DNA from 4 places in the Rhizobium sp. NZLR11 genome. Region 1 is predicted to be linked to each of the others. Evidence: predicted binding sites of a transcription regulator. Region 1 holds the regulator's gene; each other region holds the start of a gene.
What was found. Region 1 encodes PhoB, which activates phosphate uptake and scavenging genes when phosphate is short. Its sites were predicted from a motif close to TGTCATNNANCTGTCAT; they were not measured.
Positions count from the first base shown of each region.

Region 2: a site for PhoB is predicted at 1,732-1,748, ahead of HJB83_RS11035 (acid phosphatase). Genes of this name have one in related genera too.
Region 3: a site for PhoB is predicted at 1,362-1,378, ahead of HJB83_RS09955 (esterase-like activity of phytase family protein). Genes of this name have one in related genera too.
Region 4: a site for PhoB is predicted at 1,904-1,920, ahead of HJB83_RS31665 (UDP-2,3-diacylglucosamine diphosphatase). Genes of this name have one in related genera too.

Region 1 covers NZ_JABDWD010000024.1:15,956-21,635, forward strand. The annotation lists gene pstA (phosphate ABC transporter permease PstA) at 1-649, shown strand, start outside; gene pstB (phosphate ABC transporter ATP-binding protein PstB) at 665-1,480, shown strand; gene phoU (phosphate signaling complex protein PhoU) at 1,525-2,238, shown strand; gene phoB (phosphate regulon transcriptional regulator PhoB) at 2,371-3,054, shown strand; gene HJB83_RS29030 (GcrA family cell cycle regulator) at 3,232-3,765, opposite strand; gene HJB83_RS29035 (aspartate aminotransferase family protein) at 4,189-5,388, shown strand; gene argF (ornithine carbamoyltransferase) at 5,426-5,680, shown strand, end outside.
Region 2 covers NZ_JABDWD010000005.1:133,163-138,842, reverse strand. The annotation lists gene HJB83_RS11040 (IclR family transcriptional regulator C-terminal domain-containing protein) at 1-15, shown strand, start outside; gene HJB83_RS11035 (acid phosphatase) at 70-1,614, opposite strand; gene HJB83_RS11030 (cytochrome-c peroxidase) at 1,801-3,090, shown strand; gene HJB83_RS11025 (acyltransferase) at 3,510-4,625, shown strand; gene HJB83_RS11020 (transcriptional regulator) at 4,743-5,669, shown strand.
Region 3 covers NZ_JABDWD010000004.1:273,332-279,011, reverse strand. The annotation lists gene HJB83_RS09965 (helix-turn-helix transcriptional regulator) at 1-165, shown strand, start outside; gene HJB83_RS09960 (NAD(P)-dependent oxidoreductase) at 311-1,294, shown strand; gene HJB83_RS09955 (esterase-like activity of phytase family protein) at 1,461-2,948, shown strand; RNA gene ssrS (6S RNA) at 3,029-3,187, opposite strand; gene HJB83_RS09945 (cell division protein ZapA) at 3,247-3,633, opposite strand; gene HJB83_RS09940 (DUF4164 domain-containing protein) at 3,761-4,036, opposite strand; gene tkt (transketolase) at 4,370-5,680, shown strand, end outside.
Region 4 covers NZ_JABDWD010000032.1:10,692-16,371, reverse strand. The annotation lists gene HJB83_RS31670 (MFS transporter) at 1-832, opposite strand, end outside; gene HJB83_RS31665 (UDP-2,3-diacylglucosamine diphosphatase) at 1,030-1,872, opposite strand; gene HJB83_RS31660 (histidine phosphatase family protein) at 2,016-2,765, shown strand; gene HJB83_RS31655 (efflux RND transporter permease subunit) at 2,859-5,680, opposite strand, start outside.

The DNA of each region.
Region 1 (5,680 bases):
GCTCTATCTGATGCTGATCGTGCTGGTGCTCGCTCTGCCGATCGGCGTTGCCGCCTCGATCTATCTCGAGGAGTTTGCGCCGAAGAACAAGCTGACCGATCTGATCGAGGTCAACATCAACAACCTCGCCGCCGTGCCCTCGATCGTCTACGGTCTGCTCGGCCTTTCCGTCTTCATCAACTTCGTCGGCCTGCCGCGTTCGGCTTCGCTGGTTGGCGGCCTGGTGCTGACGTTGATGACCCTGCCGACGATCATCATTGCGACGCGCGCCGCACTGCGCGCCGTGCCGCCGTCGATCCGCGCTGCAGCCCTCGGCCTCGGCGCCTCGAAGATGCAGATGGTGTTCCACCATGTTCTGCCGCTCGCCATGCCCGGCATCCTCACCGGCACGATCATCGGCCTGGCGCATGCGCTCGGCGAAACCGCGCCGCTGCTGCTGATCGGCATGGTCGCCTTCGTCGCCAACGCGCCGACGACGCCGCTCGATCCCTCGACGGCTCTGCCCGTGCAGGTCTATATGTGGGCCAACGAGGCCGAACGTGCCTTCGTCGAGCGGACTTCGGGTGCCATCATCGTCCTGCTCCTGTTCCTGATCGTCATGAACATGGGCGCCATCCTCTTGCGTCGTCGCTTCGAGCGCCGCTGGTAAACGGAGTTACACATCATGAACATGTTGACGGAAGCTGCAGTTGAAAAAGCGCTGGATCAGAAGATGAGCAACGTCCCTTATAAGATGATCGGCAAGGATGTCTCGGTTTACTATGGCGAGAAGCGCGCGCTTTTCGATGTGAACCTGAACATCCGCGAAAACACCGTAACCGCGCTGATCGGCCCGTCCGGCTGCGGCAAGTCGACCTTCCTGCGGAGCCTAAACCGCATGAACGACACGATCGACGGCTGCCGGGTCACCGGCAAGATCACGCTTGATACCGACGATATCTATGATCCCGATATCGACGTCGTCGAACTTCGCGCCCGCGTCGGCATGGTCTTCCAGAAGCCGAACCCGTTCCCGAAGACGATCTATGAAAACGTCTCCTACGGCCCGCGCATCCATGGCCTTGCCAAGTCGAAGGCCGATCTCGACCAGATCGTCGAGACCAGCCTGCAGCGTGCCGGCCTCTGGAACGAGGTCAAGGACCGCGTGCATGAATCCGGCACCGGCCTGTCCGGCGGTCAGCAGCAGCGCCTCTGCATTGCCCGCGCCGTCGCCGTCAGCCCTGAAGTCATCCTGATGGACGAGCCCTGCTCGGCGCTCGACCCGATCGCCACCGCCAAGGTCGAGGAACTGATCCACGAACTGCGCGAGAACTACACGATCGTCATCGTCACCCACTCCATGCAGCAGGCCGCGCGCGTCTCGCAGCGCACCGCCATGTTCCACCTCGGCAATCTCGTCGAGGAGAACGACACCGACAAGATGTTCACCAATCCCGACGATCCGCGCACCCAGGACTACATCATGGGTCGCTTCGGTTGATTTTGGCGACACCAAGCCTTCCCGTTATTCGAGGATAAAGCCCCATGGCATCGACACATATTTTTTCTGCCTATGATGATGATCTGAAGTTCCTGTCCAGGCGGATTTCCGAAATGGGCGGCCTGGCCGAGCAGATGGTCAGCGAGGCCGTCCGGGCGCTCGTCAACGGCGATACCGCGCTGGCGCAGAAGGTCATCTCCGACGATGTGATCCTCGATCACGCCGAGCGAGAAATCGGCGACAAGGCGATCGTTACCATCGCCCGCCGTCAACCGATGGCCTCGGACCTGCGCGAAATCATGGGTTCGATCCGCATCGCCGCCGATCTCGAACGCGTCGGCGACCTCGGCAAGAACACCGCCAAGCGCGTCATCGCCGTGCAGAGCACCGGCGTTCCGCGCAAGCTCGCCCGCGGTCTCGAGCATCTGTCCGAGCTGGCGCTCGTCCAGCTCAAGGAAGTGCTCGACGTCTACACGACGCGCTCCGCCGACAAGGCCAATGCGATCCGTGAACGCGACAACGAGATCGACGCGATGTACACCTCGCTGTTCCGCGAGCTGCTGACCTACATGATGGAAGATCCGCGCAACATCACCAGCTGCACGCATCTGCTCTTCTGCGCCAAGAACATCGAGCGCATCGGCGACCACGCCACCAACATCGCCGAGACGATCTACTACATGGCGACCGGCGCACAGCCGGAAGGTGACCGTCCGAAAGACGACAGCGCCAACACCGTCGGCGCGGTCACGGAATAAAGCCCATACTAGCCGTTGCGTGCGCGCCCATCCGGGCGCGCAAAGAGGTCGCAGCCACCTTTCTGAATTTGCGCAGGATGCATTGCTTAAATCACCCCGGTTTAAGGAACATGCGCGAGGAGACCGACAGGCATGATCCCGAGAGTTGCAGTTGTTGAAGACGAGGAAGCCTTGAGCGTGCTTCTTCGCTACAATCTCGAAGCGGAAGGCTTCGAGGTCGATACTATCCTTCGTGGCGACGAAGCCGAAATCAGGCTTCAGGAGCGCACGCCCGACCTGCTCATCCTCGATTGGATGCTGCCCGGCGTCTCCGGCATCGAACTCTGCCGGCGCCTGCGCATGCGGCCGGAAACCGAACGTCTGCCGATCATCATGCTGACGGCGCGCGGCGAAGAGAGCGAGCGCGTCCGCGGACTGTCGACCGGGGCCGACGATTACGTCGTCAAGCCGTTCTCGACCCCGGAGCTCGTTGCCCGCGTCAAGGCGATGCTACGCCGCGCCCGTCCCGAGGTGCTGTCGACGGTGCTGAAATGCGGCGATATCGAACTCGACCGCGAAACCCATCGCGTCCATCGCAAAAGCCGCGAAGTCCGCCTCGGCCCCACCGAATTCCGCCTGCTGGAATTCCTGATGTCGTCGCCGAGCCGGGTCTTCTCCCGCTCGCAGCTTCTCGACGGCGTCTGGGGCCACGATATCTATGTCGACGAACGCACCGTCGACGTCCATGTCGGCCGCCTGCGCAAGGCGCTGAACTTCTCCAACATGCAAGACGTCATCCGCACCGTCCGCGGCGCCGGCTATTCGATGGAAGCCTGAGGGGTTTCCGATAAAGTCGAGCAAGCTCTGCCCCTCACCCTAACCCGACCGGGGTCGAGCCACTCGTCTCGACCCCGGTCGGTGCCGGCAGGCGGATGAGGGGCAGCCACACCCAACGTACTCACATAAAAAAACGGGCCTTCCAGCCCGTTTTTGCATGTCGACAATGTCACCCGTTCAGCTCGCCCGCGCTGCCGCCCGGCGGCGTTCGTTGACGGGCTGGTAGGCGAGTTTCTGGTGATAGCCGCAATAGGGTGAATTGTCGGGGGACTCGCAGCCGCAGAAGTGGAAGTCATCCTTCAGCGGATCGCCGACCGGCCACTTGCAAGTGCGTTCGGTCAGTTCCGTCAGGCCGAGGCGGCGGGAGATCGGCACGACCACGTTGCCTTTCGGCACGTATTCCATTTCCTCGACCGTTTCGATCTCGATCTCTTCCTTCAGCATCGTTGCGCCCTGCTGGCGGGTAACGGTGCGGGTGGTGATCCGAGAGGCGAAGTTCGGCGCGCGCGGCGCCGATGTATTGCGTTTCGGCGTTCGGGCCGTGGCGGCCGTGCCGCCGGCCTTGGCGCGGCCCGGAAGGCTCAGGCGGTGCACCTTGCCGATTACAGCGTTTCTGCTGACACCGCCAAGTTGCGCCGCGATCTGGCTGGCGCTCAGTCCTTCGGCCCAAAGCTTCTTGAGTTTCTCGACCCGCTCGTCTGTCCAGTTCATGCCCTGTCTCCACCTTCTGCGTTGGTGATGGCAGAATCCCTCACCGTTGCCTCGGAAGCTCCGAAACAAGAAACGCTTGATCAATTTTGGTGACTAGTTCCGCCGCATGCAGTCTAGTAATTGAACTTTAACCTAGTGTGAGCGTGACTCCGTGACAAGAGTCGCATGAATCCGGATGAATCGAATTCGGAGTTTTCCCCAACTTGCTGCCCCAGCGTGTCATTTCTGCAATAAAGCCTGTTGAAGGTCGAAAACACCGCTGTACAACCTTGCTGCATGCGCTAAGGGCGCAGTTTTGTTGACATTGCAGCGCGAAAAGGAAATAGTACCGCTGGCCGCCGCAAGGCGGCATTTTTAATTTTTCGGGCCTGGTTTTCTTAGCCGGAGTCCGTTGCTTGATAACTCTGATCGGGAGACCGCGCCATGGCTGAAGCCGCGCCGCTTTATGACACCTACTCTCGTGCCCCGCTGCGGTTCGAGCGAGGCGAGGGCGTGTGGCTGATCACCGAAAGCGGCGAACGTTATCTCGATTTCGGCGCCGGTGTTGCCGTCACCTCGGTCGGCCACGGCAATCCGCATGTGGTCGGCGCGCTGAAGGAGCAGGCCGACAAGGTCTGGCACCTCTCCAACATCTATGAGATCCCCGGCCAGGAGCGTTTGGCCAAACGGCTGACCGACGCCACCTTCGCCGACAAGGTGTTCTTCACCAATTCGGGTGCTGAAGCGCTCGAATGCGCGATCAAGACGGCGCGCCGTTATCAGTTTTCCAACGGCCATCCCGAGCGCTTCCATATCATCACCTTCGAGGGCGCCTTCCATGGGCGGACGCTCGCGACAATCGCCGCCGGTGGCCAGGAGAAATATCTCGAAGGCTTCGGCCCCAAGGCGCCGGGTTTCGATCAGGTGGCGTTCGGCGACATCGAAGCGGTCCGCGCCGCGATCACCGATGCGACGGCGGCAATCCTCATCGAGCCGGTGCAGGGCGAGGGCGGCGTGCGTCCTGCCACCCCCGAATTCATGAAGGCGCTTCGCCAGATTTGCGACGAAAACGGCCTGCTGTTGATCCTCGACGAGGTCCAGACCGGCGTTGGCCGCACCGGCAGGTTCTTTGCCCATGAATGGTCGGGCGTCACGCCCGACATCATGGCGGTTGCCAAGGGCATCGGCGGTGGTTTCCCGCTCGGCGCCTGCCTTGCTACTTCAGAGGCCGCCTCCGGCATGAAGGCCGGCACGCATGGCTCGACCTATGGCGGCAATCCGCTCGCCATGGCCGTCGGCAGCGCCGTGCTCGACATCATCCTCGCCGATGGCTTCCTCCAGCAGGTGCGCGACGTAGCACTCGTCTTCCGCCAGGGCCTCGCCTCGCTGAAGGATCGCTATCCCGATGTGATCGAGGATATCAGAGGCGAGGGGCTGTTGCTCGGCATCAAGGCTGCTATTCCCTCGGCCGAATTGCTGCAGGCGATCCGCGCCGCCCATCTGCTCGGCATACCCGCCGGCGATAACGTCATCCGCCTTCTTCCGCCCCTCGTCGTCACCGCCGAGGAAGCCCGAGAGGGCCTTGACCGCATCGAGCGCGCCGCCGAGAGCATTCGCGCCGCGAAGGTCAAGAAAACGGCTTGAAGAGATTGCCGCCTTCGGGCGCAGCACAGGTAAGAACATGGCTCCCAAACATTTCCTCGATCTTTCCGCGGTCACCTCAGCCGATCTCAGAACCATCATGAACGATGCGCTCGCCCGCAAGCAGGCCTTCAAGGCCGGCACGGGCGACAAGCCGCTCGCCGGCAAGATGCTGGCGATGATCTTCGAGAAGCCGTCGACGCGCACCCGCGTCTCCTTCGATGTCGGCATGCGCCAGCTCGGCGGCGAAACGCTGTTCCTGTCCGGCACCGAGATGCAGCTCGGCCGCGCCGAG
Region 2 (5,680 bases), on a different contig from region 1:
CTGCTGCGCCGGTGACGGCATGCACGGAAGGCGGGCGGCCCCGGTCAACACCGGGGCCGCCCGCAATTGTCAATGCATCAGGTCGAGCGCGGCTGTGAGGTCTCCCATCGGCGGCCGGCCGTTATCACCAAGCGCCTTGTCGCGGGCGACGATGCCGGGCAGCACCGGCAGATCGTAACGCGCGGTGATGAAGCGGATGATCGAGGTGGTGTCGTACTGGGTATGATCGACGGTGCCGTCCTTGGCGAAGGGCGAGATGATGAAGGCCGGAATGCGGTTGCCCGGCCCCCAGCGGTCGGCCTTCGGCGGCGCGACGTGATCCCAGAAGCCGCCGTTTTCGTCATAGGTGACGATCACGAGCATATGGCCCCATTGCGGGCTCTTTTCGAGATGGGAGACGATATCGGCAAGATGCTGGTCGCCGCTCGAGATATCGGCATAACCGCCATGTTCGTTGAGGTTGCCCTGCGGCTTGTAGAAGGAGACCGCCGGCAGCTTGCCCTCGTCGATATCTCCAAGGAAGGCCTCGCCGCCAAGGCCGCCGTCTTTCAGATGTTCGGCCCGTGCCGGCGTGCCGGGCGCGAAATTGGCGAAATAGTTGAACGGCTGGTGGTGGAACTGGAAGTTCGGCACCGGCGTGGCGTTTTTGCCGTCGAGGGCCGCCTGCCAGGCGCCGCCGTACCACGCCCAGTCGATGCCTTTCAGCGACATCAGGTCGCCGATGGTCACCGCATGCTGCGGCGGTAGCGTCGTTGCCGCCGTCGGATCGGCATAGGCTTGGTCGCCATCCTTGGCCGGCGGGTTGGCGCTCGGCTGGTAGGGTGGCTGCATGGTGTTGACGGCGTAGAAATCGGGCGTCAGCGCACCGTCGGAGACGAATTTCGGGGCGCCGTCCAGCGCCGACTTCGGGGCGTTGTCGGCCACCACAAGCGAAGTGCCGTCGGCATCGACCTTGGCGATCACCGGCTTGGCCGGGCTCTTGTCGGCATCGGGATAATAGGGGGCGCAGGCGCAGATCAGCGCGAAGTGATTGAGGAACGAACCGCCGAAGGCGCCCTGGAAGAAGTTGTCGGCGATGACGTATTTCTTCGCCACCTGCCACATCGGCAGGATCGAGCCGTCGTAATGGCCCATGACCAGGCTACCGGAATCGGCCCAGGCGACGAACTTGTCGTTCTTGCCGCCGTCGATCTGCATCTGCTCCTGATAGAAGCGGTGCCAGAGATCGCGGGTGATAACCGACGGCGCCTGCGCAAACCCCTTCGGATCGTCGATCGCGAAGCTGGCATTGGCCAAATGGGCCGACTGTGCTTCGGTGACGGCAGGCGTCACGCCCTTGGCTGTCAGGCCGCCCCAGGCCGGCGGCAGTTCGGCGAGCGGCTGGCCGTTGCGGTCGAGCTGGCGGGCCTGCTCGGCACTGACATTGGCAAGGCCATCGGCGCCGGGAAAGCTGCCATAGAGATTATCGAAGCTGCGGTTTTCGGCATAGATGACGACGATGTTGTCGATCTTATCGTAACCGGCGGGCGCCGCATGGGCGGCCGTCGCCATGGCAAGCGGCAGCATCGCCGATCCGGCGAGACAGATGGAGTGAAGGAGTTTCAGTCTTTTCACGGGGGTACCTCATGGCTGGCGGCGTTGGCTAGAGGGAGCACGGGGACGATCCGACGCTATTCCCGGCATCTATCAACTTTGTGACATGGGCCTGTCGCGAGGCGGCGGGAGAACGGCTGTCATCAATTTGTTGCAGCGAGGTTCGATCATCAAGGAAACGAATGCCAAGTCATTGGAATCCTTATCATGACCACGAATACCATCTGGCTTGCGCGCTCCGCCTTGGCGGTCGGCATCGTTGCTGCAGCGCTCTCTCTGGCCATTCTGCCGCTGCGGCAAAGCAGCGCGGCGGCGGCTTTCCGCGTACATCCCGGCCCGATGTCCCGCGCCGAGGCCTTCGCCCGGGTCGAGACACTGACCGCGCTTGGCCGCAAGCTGTTCTCCGACGCCTCGCTGTCGGCCTCCGGCCTGCAGGCCTGTGCCTCCTGCCATGATCCCGCTCACGCCTTCGGCCCGGCCTCGGCCAAGCCGGTCGAAATCGGCGGCAAGGATATGAACCAGCCAGGCCTGCGCGCCGTTCCGGCGCTGCGCTATCTGCAAGCGGTGCCTGCTTTCACCGAGCATTATTACGATTCCGAGGACGAGGGCGACGAAAGCGTCGACAACGGCCCGACCGGCGGCCTGACCTGGGATGGCCGGGTCGATCACGGCGCCGAGCAGGCGAAGATCCCGCTGCTCTCGCCCTTCGAGATGGGCAACAAGGATGCAGCCGAGGTGGCGGCCAAGCTGCGCAAGACGGCCTGTGCCGATGCCATCAAGGCAGCGTTCGGCGCGGCGGTGTTCGGCAATCCTGAGGATACCTTCGATGCCGTCGCCGAGGCGCTCGCCACCTTCGAACAAAGCGGCCCGGATTTTTATCCCTATTCCAGCCGCTACGACGCCTTTCTCGCCGGCAAGGCGACGCTGACTGCGCAGGAATTGCACGGGCGGCAGCTGTTCGAGGATCCGGAAAAAGGCAATTGTTCGAGCTGCCATCTGAGCGAACCGGCCAATGACGGCGAGCCGCCGCTCTTTTCCGATTTCGGCTTCCTCGGGCTCGCCGCCCCCCGCAACATGGCAATCCCGGCGAACGCCGATCCCGACTATCACGACCTCGGCCTCTGCGGCCCGCTGCGTAGCGATCTCGCCGGACACAACGAATATTGCGGCCTGTTCCGCACGCCGACGCTGCGCAATGTCGCGCTGAAAAAGAGCTTCTTCCACAACGGCTATTTCCACACGCTGCGCGACGTCGTCTCCTTCTACGCGAGCCGCGACAGCGATCCCGGCCGCTGGTATCCGAAAAATTCAGACGGCACGATCCGTAAGTATGACGACCTGCCGCAAGCCTACTGGGCCAATCTCAACCAGGACCGGCCTTTCGGCAGGAAGCCGGGCGATGCACCTGCCCTCACCGATCCGGAGATCGACGATATCGTTGCCTTCTTGGGGACACTGACGGATGCCGACTTGCAGCCGAAGGCGAGCGGGCACTGACGCAATCGCCGAACAGGCTGAAGATTACCACAATCTCAGGCCGCCTCTTTGCTAGTTCAATCCGGCCGCCAGATCGCATTATCTGATTTCTTCAACTCGTTTCGTATCCCACATGCCCGGATCCTGCGCTGCCGGTATCTCTTCTAACCGCTCCCGCTGATAAGCGAAGCTTTGCTCTCGTTGTGAAAAGCTCGAGCCAAGCATTCTCATCAGAACCCAACCGCCAAGTATAATGCAGTGCCCGTTGTATATGCCGTGTCAGGCCAGGAGAGATCATTCGTAGAACAACAAGGGTTTGTGAGAGGCGCATTTTGGCGGATCGGAGATTATCTCGGCTCAACCCCGTTTCACTACGGCGCGTGACAACATTCAAAACTTATCTTAATGAATAGTTAAACTGCAAAAGTGCGGGAGGCTCCATGCACGAGCGCGAAATCAAGAAGGCATTTTACCCGAACTTCAATATGATCAGGCTCGTGGCAGCCTCCACGGTAATCTTCTCGCATGCCTTCCTTATCTCGGAAAAGACCTCGGCGAACGAGCCCTTTGAGCGTTTGCTCGGAGAGGGCAATATCCTTGGCCTCTTCGGCGTCTATGTGTTTTTCATCAGCAGCGGCTTCCTCGTCACGCAGAGCGCGCAGTTCGGCAGCGCGGGTGGTTTTCTCTGGAGGCGGGCGCTGAGAATATACCCGGCATTTATCGTCTGTACGCTGCTCAGCGTCTATGTCTTGGGCGCCTTGTACAGCCCGTTGGGCGTCAGTGGTTACTTGCTCAAGTCGCTTCATATGAAGACGACACTGCATTCGTTGCTCGACCCGAACTTTGGCATGACCCTGCCGCATGTGCAGTTTTATGACCCCGCCATCTCTTGGCTTGCCACCTCGGTCAACGGCTCTCTTTGGACGATCGGGCAGGAAATCTTCTGCTACCTCATCGTCGCCGGATTAATGGTAATCGGGCTTCTGCGAGCCCCGCTGATGGCACTTGCCCTCGCCGTAGGCGTGACCTGGCAGCTTTTCTTCGATCATCCGTGGCCAAAGATACGGTTCCTGACGGATTTTACTTTTATCGCTCCCTACTTCTTCTGCGGTTCGCTTCTGAGGTTCGTGATGGAAAAGCGGCAGCCCAATATAGTCCTGGCATTGATCTTCGTAGCGCTCGGTATGCTCTGCCTCGTCTTCTGGCCCGGCTATCTTTACGGCCGCATGTTGTTCGCCTATCCGCTTATCTACATCGCAACCTCGCCGGTGATACGCCTGCCGACTCTCGAACGCTTGGGCGACGCCTCCTACGGGACCTATCTCTATGGCTGGCCAGTGGAGCAGACGATGAACCATGCCCTCGGCGAGTACAGCACGTGGTGGGCGGTCTTAGCGCTTTCCCTGCCGACAGCGTGGTTGCTCGGCTGGCTTTCATGGCATCTGCTGGAAAAGCATGCGCTGCGGTTAAAACGAATCTCATTCCTCCAGCGACAGCCTGCATCCCCTGAGAAAGGCGACTTCGACCCACGTCGCAGTGACGTCTGGCACTCTTGATCGTCACAGCCGGACTTTGACGCGTGACTGTTCTCGGATACCAACACCATTCGGCACTGCTCCCCTTGATGTATCATAATTTCCGATATACATCATTTCATCGGAAATAGTGGGGGAATGATGGAACGTTCGTTTTTGACGATTGCCGCCGGTGAGAATAATACGGCGATACGGGCTCTTTCGGCGCCGGCGCGGGTTGAGATGCTGAAGCTGCTCTGCGCCAAAGGGCCGACGAATATCAATGATATTGCCCAGGCGCTTTCTCTCCCGCAATCCACCGTCGCCACCGGTATCCAGATTTTGGAAGAAGCCGGGCTCGTCGAGTCGCGGCTGGCCAAGGCCCGCAAGGGAAACCAGAAGATCTGCTCGGCGGTCTATAGCGAAATCCTGATCAGCTTTGAGGAAAGTGCCGCGCAACGGGCCAACAATATCATCGAAGTCGAGATGCCTGTCGGGCTCTACACCAGCTGCGACGTGCATGCGCCATGCGGCCTTTGCTCGACCGAGAGCGTCATCGGCCCTCTCGATGTTCCCGACTATTTCCTTGATCCGCAGCGCATGCAGGCCGGGCTCGTCTGGTTCGGCCGGGGCTATGTCGAGTATAAATTCCCCAACAATGCCAAGGTGTTGAACAAGGATATCCGCGCCATCGAATTTTCGATGGAGCTGTCGTCGGAAGTGCCCGGCACCAATGCGGACTGGCCTTCCGATATCACCCTGTGGGTCAACGGCATGGCGATCGGCACCTGGACCTCGCCCGGCGACTACGGCGACAAGCGCGGCGCCTTCACGCCGGCCTGGTGGAAGCTCGAAGGTTCGCAATATGGGGCAATGAAGACCTGGCGCATCTCGACGCGGGGAACCTTCATCGACGGTGTCGCCGCATCGAATGTCACGCTCGGCGACCTGGCGCTCGGCCAGCACTCGTCCATCCGCCTGCGCGTCGGCATCGCTGAGAATGCCGGCCATACCGGCGGCGTCAATATTTTCGGCCGCAGCTTTGGAAATCACGGCCGCGATATCATCATGCGGCTTCATGTCTGAAAATCGATATC
Region 3 (5,680 bases), on a different contig from region 1:
GAAGCCGATCTGGTCATCGCCCGGAAGGAAGGCCGCGAACGCTGGAACCACCTGAACAGCCTGCCGATCAAGCACATCCATGACCGCTGGATCAGCGCTTACGCCGGCCACGCTCTATCGATCCTCGACCGGTTGAGGAGCGATCTCGAAGGCCAGACGGAATAATGATCCGGCGGTCGAACAGCTTGCTTCCCGGCCCTTTGTCAGAGCATCGGCTGAGCCTGCAGCTTTCCTGCATGCTCATGCATAAATCATGCGTTGTCCGCAAACGTCAGTCTTTATAGCCTCCGCCGCCGAAGGAGAGGATGCAATGACGATACTGGTGACGGGAAGCGCCGGCCATCTCGGCGAGGCGCTGATGCGCAGCCTGCGAGCGCAAGACCGGACGGCGCGCGGAATCGATATCAAACCCTCAGCGTCCACCGACATGGTCGGCTCGATCGCTGATCGCGCTTTCATCCGGCAGGCGATGTCGGACATCCGCCACGTCGTCCATGCCGCCACACTGCACAAGCCGCATGTGGCGACCCACGGCAATCGCGATTTCCTCGACACCAATGTCGGCGGCACGCTGAACCTGCTCGAAGAGGCGGTCGCCGCGGGCGTTGCAAGCTTCGTCTTCACCAGCACCACCAGCGCCTTCGGTGCGGCATTGACGCCGGCCGCCGGCGAACCGGCGGCATGGGTGACCGAGGACATGCTTCCAGTCGCGAAAAACATCTACGGAGTGACGAAACTCGCCGCCGAAGGTCTGTGCGAATTCTTCGCCCGCAACTCCGGCCTGCCGGTCGTCATTCTCAGGACATCGCGCTTCTTTCCCGAAATCGACGACGATCCTCACATTCGCGGCGGCTATTCGGCAGAGAATGCCCATGCCAACGAGCTTCTTCACCGCCGCGTCGATATCGCCGATGTGGTCCGCGCCCATCTGCTGGCGCTCGACAAGGCGCCGGCAATCGGCTTCGGCCGCTACATCGTCTCCGCCACGACGCCGTTTTCGGCGACCGATCTCGTCGCGATCCGGCACGACGCGTCTCTTGTCGTCGAACGACTGTTTCCGGGTGCAGGCGCTCTCTATGCATCACGCGGGTGGACGATGTCCCCGACGCTCGACCGTGTCTATGTCAACGCCCGCGCAAGGCGGGAACTGGGCTGGCAGCCCCGATATGATTTCCAACTCGTACTCGATTGCCTGCGCGACAACAGGGAATGGCGCAGCCCCTTGGCGCTGGACGTCGGCTCGAAATTCTACCACGACGAGGTCTTTGCCGAAGGGCCTTATCCGGCCGGGTAAGCAGCAAACTGGAATGCGGACACGCGGATGCCCGACATTCTCTCGGCATGGCCTTTTCGCTGCAAAGCGTCATCCAGATATCATGATCCCGTCATAGACCGTCTGCGGTGTCCGGCCTGCCGGCGGAAGCCGTTTCGAGAGCGCTTTTGACCGAGAGGGTATTTTCATGAAAAACGTCAGACCATATGCATCGCGGCTGTTCGCCGCGGTTCTTGCCGCATCCGCCGCCGTTCCGGCCGTCGCAATGGCCGAGAATTCCGCCACCGCCGGCGGCCTCACCTTCATCAACAAAGGCCTGGTCAGCATCGGCCGCATCCCGGCCAACCAACGCGACAAATTCGGTGAGACCTTCGGTTCCGGCTCTGGCATGGCGATCGATCCAACCGCCTGGAGCCGCGACGGCGCCAGCTACAAGGGCATGCTCTACCTGCTGCCCGACCGGGGTTACAATGTCACCGGCACAGTCGACTACCGCCCGCGCCTGAACACCATCGCGATCGGCCTCACGCCGGTTGCTCCGGGCGCAACACCCGAGGCCGGCAAGGAGCAGTCCGGCGTCGACGCAAAGCTTGTCGATTCCATGCTCTTTGTCGATGACAAGGGCGCTGACATGACCGGTCTCGATCCGGAATCCGGCGTGCGCGTCGCTGCCGGCAATTTTCCGCCGCTGCCGCAGGCTGTAAACGGCAAGATCGCGCTCGACAATGAAGCCATCATCCGCATGGCCGACGGCACCATGTTCGTCAGCGACGAATACGGCCCTTATATCTACCGCTTCGCAGCCGACGGCCACCTGCTCTCGGCGACCCAGCCGCCGAAGGCGCTTTTGCCGATGCGCAAGGGCGCGCTGAGCTTCGCCTCCAACAATCCCGGCCCCGGCGCCTCCGCTCCTGATCCGAAGGATCCGGAGACCGGACGCCAGAACAACCAGGGGCTCGAAGGCATGGCAATGACGCCGGACGGCAAGTTCATCATATCAGTGCTGCAGTCGGCCACCCGCCAGGACGGCGGCGATTCCAGCTCGACCCGTCAGAATACCCGCGCCATGATCTATGACGCCGCCGATCCCGATCATCTGAAGCTGGTGCATGAATATGTTGTGCCGCTGCCGGTCTTCAAAGATGCCAAGGACAAGACGGTGATCGCCGCCGAGAGCGAAATCGTCGCCCTGTCCGACAAGACCTTCCTGATGCTCGCCCGCGACAGCGGCAACGGCCAGGGCCTGAAGGGCGACACCTCGCTCTACCGCAAGATCAACATCGTCGACCTCTCCGATGCGACCGATATCGCCGGCAGCGATTTCGATGCCGACAAGCCGATCGCGCCGAAGGGCGTCGTCGATCCCTCGCTGACGACGGCGACGCTGACGCCCTTCATCGACATCAACAACAAGGCCGACCTTGCTCGCTTCGGCCTGCACAACGGTGCGCCGAACGACAAGAACAACCTGTCGGAAAAATGGGAAGCCATGGGTCTTGCAAGCGTTCTCGACCCGAACCTGCCGGACGACTACTTCCTGTTCCTCGCCAATGACAACGACTTCTTGACACAGGATGGTTTCCAAGTCGGTGCGGCTTACAAAGCGGACGGCGGTGCCGATGTCGACACGTTGTTCCAGGTCTTCCAGATCACCCTTCCAGGTCTGAAAAAATAGCGGACGCGCTGAACCGGGCGGACGCGTAAACCGCGTTCGCCCGGTCGGTCCGGCGCCGTCGAAGGGGAGGGAAGGGAAAGGTGCGATCCACGACAACCGATGGATGTTTACGATCCTGGGTGCCTACAAACGTAGGTGGGCGCCGTGTGTCCAGGCCCACGGGCCTAGCCAGGGACAGCTCCCTTTGGATCGAGTATGGCCCCAGGGATTGTGGTTCCTGTCGAGAGGCGCAGACCGCATCGCGATATATAAGGTCGTTTGCGCCAGCGCGCCAGTGGCGGCGGCACGCAGTCGTTATTTAATTCAGATCCATTGAGTTCGGGGGGGGCCGTCCGTTCAGCTTGTCGGTGATTCCGCGAATCCGGCTTGAAACCTCGCTGAGCGCCGCCGCGAGATTTTCTTCGGTGCGGGCGGTGGCCGCAAGCACCGTGTCGCGGTTGCCGCGCAGCGACTCGAGCTCGGATTCGAGCCCGGCGACGCGGCGCGTCAACTCGGAAATCTCGTCCATGATCATGATACCGGCCATGACGGTGATCCTGAGATCGCCGATTTCCCCGAACTGCCCCTTGAGATGGCCGACATAGCGGTCGAAACTGGTCGCCAGATCGGTCAGGTGATCCTCCTGCCCTTCCTCGCAGGCCATGCGATAGGCCTTGCCGTCGATCGTTACCGTCACCTGCGCCATGCCAAACTCTTTCTACGAGAGCATGATGCCGAAAGGTATGAGCGGTTTTCGGACGACATCATGCTTAACGCTTAAATGAGAACAGGATTCAGATTTTGGGCCAACTTGGCCCTAAAATCATCCTGTTCTAGCGATCCAGAACCGCGCGGATCGTTTCCATGGCCGTCACCAGCCGCCGCGATACCTCGCGGTTGACTTCCTCAAGCCGGTTTGCGCGGAATTCGGCCTGGTCGAGCTCCTGCGCCAGCCGCGAACGGTCGGCGTGCACGCGCCGCACCTCGCCCTCGATCTCGCCCTGCTCGCGCTGCCGCTCGACGCGCATGTCGACGGCATTTTCGAGGCCCGAAATCGCCTGTCTCAATTCGTTGAGCGCTGCTTCCATGGTTTTGCCTGTGGGCATCATGCCTTCCCAATTCCCGCGCAGGATCCGCGAATCGGCACGCCGCGCCGATCCTGCGATTTAAAAAGGATATGCAGCTCGCCGACGGCCCGTCAATAAATCCTGTCACTTGCCTACCGGCCTATCCTGTGGATGAGCGTTTTACACATGCCGACGATAGGTGATTTGTCATTTGTACAATCGAGCGATCAAATGTCAAAAATTGCCATTGCCCGCCCGGATTTGGCTTGCCATTTATTGACTTGCCCGCCCCAACTGCTATGTCTCTGCCGCTTTCACTCGATGGTCTTGGAGGCTCGAGGCCATCCCCCGACACCCGGAACTTGCGGAAAAGCCATGACCTCTCCCGAACAACACGACCGGATGGCGAATGCAATCCGTTTTCTCGCCATGGACGCCGTTGAAAAAGCGAACTCCGGCCACCCCGGCATGCCGATGGGCATGGCTGATGTGGCAACGGTCCTGTTCACCAAATATCTGAAGTTCGATCCGAAGAAGCCGCACTGGCCGAACCGCGATCGCTTCGTACTCTCGGCCGGCCATGGCTCGATGCTGCTCTATTCGCTGCTGTATTTGACCGGTTATCCTGACATGACTATCGAAGATCTGAAGCAGTTCCGTCAGCTCGGCTCGAAGACTGCCGGTCATCCGGAATACGGTCACGCGACCGGCATCGAAACGACGACCGGTCCGCTCGGCCAGGGTATTGCCAATTCCGTCGGCATGGCGATTGCCGAACGCAAGATGCGCGAGGAATTCGGCGCCGATCTTCAGGATCACTATACCTATGCGATCTGCGGCGACGGCTGCCTGATGGAGGGCATCAGCCACGAAGCCATCGCGCTCGCCGGCCACATGAAGCTCAACAAGCTCGTTCTGTTCTGGGACAACAACTCGATCACCATCGACGGCGCCGTGTCTCTCTCGGATTCCACCGATCAGGTCGCCCGTTTCAAGGCCGTTCATTGGAACACGATCGAGATCGACGGTCACGATCAGGCTGCCGTCGCCGAAGCGATCGAGGCTGCCCACAAGTCCGACCGGCCGACCTTCATCGCCTGCAAGACGATCATCGGCTTCGGCGCCCCGAACAAGCAGGGCACCCATAAGGTCCACGGCAACCCGCTTGGTGCCGAGGAAATCGCCGCCACGCGCAAGGCGCTGAACTGGGAATCTGAGCCCTTCGTCATCCCGTCGGACGTCTTGGATACCTGGCGTGCAGCCGGCGCCCGCTCCGTCGATCTCGTCAACGCCTGGGAACAGGGTCTGGCCAAGGCTCCGGCCAAGGCCGAATTCACCCGCCGCATGGCAGGCGAGCTGCCGGAAGGCTTCGATGCCGCAATCAGCGCCTTCAAGAAGAAGCTTGCCGAGACCAAGCCGACCGTTGCCACTCGCAAGGCTTCGGAAGACGCGCTCGAGGTCATCAACGGCTTCCTGCCGGAAACGCTCGGCGGCTCCGCCGACCTGACGCCGTCGAACAACACCAAAACCAGCCAGATGCACTCGATCACGCCGACGGATTTCGCCGGCCGTTACATGCATTGGGGCATCCGCGAGCACGGCATGGCCTCTGCGATGAACGGCATTGCGCTGCACGGCGGACTGATCCCGTATAGCGGCGGCTTCCTGATCTTCACGGATTATTGC
Region 4 (5,680 bases), on a different contig from region 1:
CGTCGAAGCGCCGGTTGAGACGCTTCGACAGGAAGAACACCGTCACTTCGGAAGCGACGCCGACGCTCCAGAGCAGGCCGACCTCAGTGCCGGAAAAGCCGAGATGATGCCAGTAGATCGATGAAAAGGCGTTGAGCACCGCATGGCTGGACTGCTGAATGGCGACACCGATCAGCAGCAGCAGCAAGTGCGGCTCGCGCAACCCGCTGCCGGTGGCGGCCGGAATGTTGATCGGCTGGCCACGCCGACGCGTCGGCCCGATGCGCGGGCAGAAGATTGCCATGACCACGGTCATGGCAAAGCCGAACACCATGATATCAAGCACCATCCCGCCGCCCCACCGGCTGATCAGCTGGCCACCGACCAGCGTCGAGACGATGAAGGCAATCGAACCCCAGACGCGCATTGACCCGTAATCGAGGCCCCAGCGGCGCACGCCCGAGATGACGATCGATTCGACGACGGGCACATAGGGCGCGAAAGTGGCGCCCTGCAGTGCATAGACGATCGTCACCGGCCAGAAGGTCGTCGTCCAGAACAGCGCGATCGCCGTCAGCAGCGACAGGCTGCCCGACCAGAGCAGCACGTCGGCGCGCTCCTTCAAACGGTCGGCGATCATGGCGACAACAGGCGCCACCAACACGCGAACCACCATCGGTATGGCAAGGATAACGCCGATCTCGTGGTCGCTGAAGCTGTGGGTTGCGAGCCACATCGGAAAGAACGGCAGAACGATGCCGTTGACGAGCAGTGGCGCGCAATAGGAAAGCGCGCTGAGCAGCCGGAAGCGCGGAGGCGCTCCCTCACTCGGGGAATGTTGAGCGGGAATCATCGGTGGACCTGAAGGAAACTGATCGTTGTCCTAACACACCACCCTGGAGGCGACCATTGCGAGAAATAGCCCTACTGAAACGTTTTAGAAAATAAATAGTGCCTGTCGCCTGACGGTAACGGCTAAACTCCTGGAGCGCGCGGCGCTGATACGCCGGCCCCAAAAATCAGACGGCCCTCAAATCAGGCGCCCCCAAATCACGCGGCCTGCGGGGCGAACTCGCCCTGGTCATGCATTTCGATGGCGGCAAGCGCCGGCACACTGCTGGCAAGCGCCCGCCAGGTGATCAGTTCGAACGTGCCGTCGTCGTGCTCGGCCACCGCCGTGCAGCTTTCCACCCAATCGCCCGTATTGATGTAGCGGATGCCGTCCATGTCCTGGATGATGGCATGATGGATGTGTCCGCAGATCACGCCGTCGGCGCCGCTTTTGCGGGCTTCCTCTGTCACGACGCGCTCGAACTCACCGATGAAGTTGACGGCATGCTTGACCTGCAGCTTCGCCCAGGCCGAGAACGACCAGTAAGGCATGCCGAGGCGTCGGCGCACTGCCGCCAGGAGGATGTTGATGCGGATCGCAGTATCGTAGGCCCAGTCGCCGAGATAGGCGAGCAGGCGTGCGTTGCGGACGACCACATCGAACTCGTCGCCGTGCAAAATCAGGTATTTTTTGCCGTCGGCGCCATCATGCATCATGCGGTCGACGACCTCGATGCCGCCGAAATGCATTCCCGGGAAGTCGCGCAGGAATTCGTCGTGATTGCCGGGGATATAGACGACGCGTGTGCCCTTGCGGGCCTTGCGCAGCAGCTTCTGGACGACATCGTTGCAGACCTGCGGCCAGTACCAGCTGCGCTTCAGGCGCCAGCCGTCGACGATGTCGCCGACGAGCACGATCGTATCGGCCTCGTGGTGGCGCAGGAAATCCAAAAGGAAATCGGCCTTCGCGGCCTTCGAGCCGAGATGGACATCGGAAATGAAGAGCGTTCGGAAATGTCTGGGTTCCATCATGTCTATCACGAGCTGTCGCTCATGCCCCATCTTTCATCTAGCCTTCCAAAACCAGACTCGTGTTTCAGGAAGATGACAGACTGGGGAAAAGCCCTGCGCGCCGGCAATATTGCCCTCTCCATCGAGCGCGTTCATGATGAAGGCGACTCATATCCGACAATGCGGGATGGCTGATGCGTCTCTTTCTCGTTCGCCACGGCGAATCTCTCGGCAACCTCAACGAACAGGCCTATCGGCAATTCGGCGATCACAATGTGCCGCTGACCGAGTGGGGTCACCGCCAGGCGGTGGAAGCCGGCGGCGCGATCGCCTCCTATTTGAAGACACTGCCGGGCGCGGATTTCCGCAAGCTGCAGATCTGGTACTCGCCATTCCTCAGAACACGGCAAAGTAAGGATGCCTTGCTTACAGCCCTGCCGGAAAGCTATGTCGGCGAAATCCGGGAGGATTACCTGCTGCGCGAGCAGGATTTCGGTCTGTTCACCGAAATCTATGACCATGCCGAACAGAAGCAGAAATTTCCCGAGGAATTCGAAAAATGGGCGAGACTGCGCAGCAACAGCGGCAAGTTCTACGCGCGGCCGCCAGATGGCGAGAGCCGGGCGGATGTGGCCCAGCGTGTCCGCCTTTTCCTTCAGACCGTCATGCGCGACGCTGAAAATAGCAGCCACAACGTCGTGATCGTCGGCCATGGCGTCACCAACCGGGCGGTCGAAATGAATTTTCTGCACCGCCCCGTCGAATGGTTCGAGCGTTCCGACAATCCTGGAAATGCCGATATCACGTTGATCGAGGGGACGCGCTCGCAAGGATACGTGTCGACCCTGCTGCACCAGGCGGCCGACCGGCAGCCGGGACAGGAAAGTGAACTGCGCGATGCCTATGGCGCCGACGTGACGATCACGCCGAAGCCCGGTGGATAGGTTTCTGGCGGATTACACAAGGCAACCCGCCAACTCCTCACCTCAGGTTATTCGTCGCCTCGGGTGAACCTTCACCTCGGGTGACTGGTCACCCTATGTCGGCGACGTCACCGTTGCCGGTTCCTGCCCGGCCGGTGCCTCCTCGTTCACAGTCTCCGGCCGCTTCATCCTCAAGAGACGCAGCACGAAGACGAAGAAGACGGGAACGAAGAAGATCGCCAGCACCGTCGCCGAGACCATGCCGCCCAGCACGCCGGTGCCGATCGCATTCTGGCTGGCCGCACTTGGGCCGGTGGCGATTGCCAGCGGCACCACGCCCAATGTAAAGGCGAGCGAGGTCATGATGATCGGCCGGAAGCGCAGCCGAGCGCCTTCGATCGCGGCATCCATCAGCGATTTTCCCTCGGCAAAGCCGTCCTTGGCGAATTCGACGATCAGGATGGCGTTCTTCGCCGACAGACCGATGATCGCGATCAGGCCGACCTTGAAGTAGATGTCGTTGGACATGTCGCGGCTCATTACCGCGAGCACGCAGCCGATGACCCCAAGCGGCACGACCAGCATCACCGACAACGGGATCGACCAGCTCTCGTATAGCCCCGATAGCAGCAGGAAGACGAAAAGGATGCTGAGACCGAACAGGAAGGGCGCCTGCGATCCCGATTTGAGCTCCTCCAGCGACTGGCCGGTCCATTCGAAGCCGAAGCCGTCGGGAAGCTCGGAGGCCAGCCGTTCCATTTCGGTAATCGCCGCGCCCGATGAATATCCCGGCGCCGGAGCGCCCGAAATGCGAACAGAGGGATAGCCGTTGTAACCGACGATCTGCGCCGGCCCCTTCTGCCACTCGGCGACCGCGAAGGATGAGAGCGGCACCATGCCGCCGCTCGCATTGCGGACGTTGAGTTTCATCAGGTCTTCGGCCTGAAGCCTGCTCTTGTCCTGTGCCTGCACGATGACGCGCTGCATGCGGCCGGAATTCGGGAAGTCGTTGACGTAGCTCGAACCGAGATTGGCGGTGATCGTGCTGTTGATGTCGGCGAAGGCGACGCCGAAGGTATTGGCCTTTTCGCGATCGATGACGAGCACCAGCTGAGCCGAATCAGGCATGCCCTCCGGCCGGATACCGGCGATGATGGGGTTCTCAGATGCCTTGCCGAGCAGCATTCCTGCCGCCTCGGTCAGTGCCGCCTGGCCCTTTGCCCCGCGATCCTGAAGGCGGAAGGTGAAGCCGTTGGTCGTGCCGAAGCCTTCGATCGGCGGCGGCGACAATGCGAAGGAAGTCGCATCCTTCAACGCAAACAGCTGCATATTGACGCGGTTGGAGATCTCCTGCACCGAATTGCCCGCGCCACGCTCGGCCCAGTCCTTCAGGGTAACGAACACCAGGGCGGCATTCGGCCCCTGCCCCGAAAAGCTGAAGCCCTGGATCGCCACGACGTTGGCAACCGCCGGCTCCTTCTTGAAGATCGCCTCGATGCTTTCGAGCGAGGCGACCGTGCGGTTACGGCTCGCCTCGGGCGGCCCCTGCACGTCGACGATCAGGAAGCCCTGGTCCTCGTCCGGCACGAAACTGCTCGGCAGGTTGACGAAGAGATAGCCGAGACCGACGACGACCGCGACATAGACCGCCATGACCCGCCAGGAGCGCTTGGCCAGTCCCTCGACGGCGCGGGCGTACCTGCCGGTCAGCCGTTCGAACTTTCGGTTGAACCAGCCGGCGATGCCCTTCTTCTCGTGATGGCCCTTGATCGGCTTCAGGAAAGTCGCGCAGAGCGCCGGCGTCAGCGACAGCGCCAGGAAGGCCGAAAACAGGATCGAGACGACCATGGTCAGGCTGAACTGGCGGTAAATGATGCCTGTCGAACCCGGGAAGAACGCCATCGGCACGAAGACGCAGGAGAGCACCAGCGTGATGCCGAGGATTGCGCCGGTGATCTGCCGCATCGCCTTTTTGGTCGCCTCCTTCGGCGACAGGCCTTCCACCGCCATCAGACGCTCGACGTTCTCGACCACGACGATGGCGTCATCGACGAGGATGCCGATGGCAAGCACCATCGCAAACATCGTCAACACGTTGATCGAGAAGCCGGCGGCAAACATCACCGCCAGCGTCCCGAGCAGCGCGACCGGCACGACGAGCGTCGGAATGATGGTGTAGCGGAAGCTTTGCAGGAAGACGAGCATGACGATAAAGACGAGGGCGACGGCTTCTGCGAGCGTATGCGCCACCTTCTCGATCGATGCCGAGACGAACGGGCTGGTGTCGTAGGGAACGGAATATTCGACGCCCGCCGGGAAGAAACGCGACAGCTCCTCCATCTTCGCCTTGACCAGATTGGACGTGTTGACGGCGTTGCCCGTCGACGACAGCTGGATGGCGATGGCAGCGCTCGGTTGCCCGTTCAGCCGGGTGGAGAAGCTGTAGCTCTCGCTGCCCTCTTCGATCCGCGCGACGTCGCGCAGCCGGACGTTCGACCCGTCGGCATTGGCGCGCAGCACGATGTTCCCGAATTCCTTGCTGTCGGTCAGCTGACCCTTCACCAGTACCGTCGCCGTCAGGTCTTGCGAGATCGGATTGGGTGCGGCGCCGATCTGGCCCGCCGCAACTTGGGCATTCTGCGCCGAGATCGCCCCGCTGATGTCGGAGGCGGTGAGGTTCAAGCCGACCATCTTGTCGGGATCGATCCAGATGCGCATCGCCCGCTGCGAGGCAAACAGCTGCGCCCGGCCGACGCCGTCGAGACGGCGTAGCTCGCCGATGACGTTCCGGTTGAGATAGTCGCCGAGCGCCACCTCATCGGTCTTGCCGTCGGTCGAGGTCAGCGAGATGAACATCAGGAAGCCGGACGACGCCTCCTCGACTGTGACGCCCTGATCCTTGACGGATTGCGGCAGCCGCGGCTCGACGCGGCGGA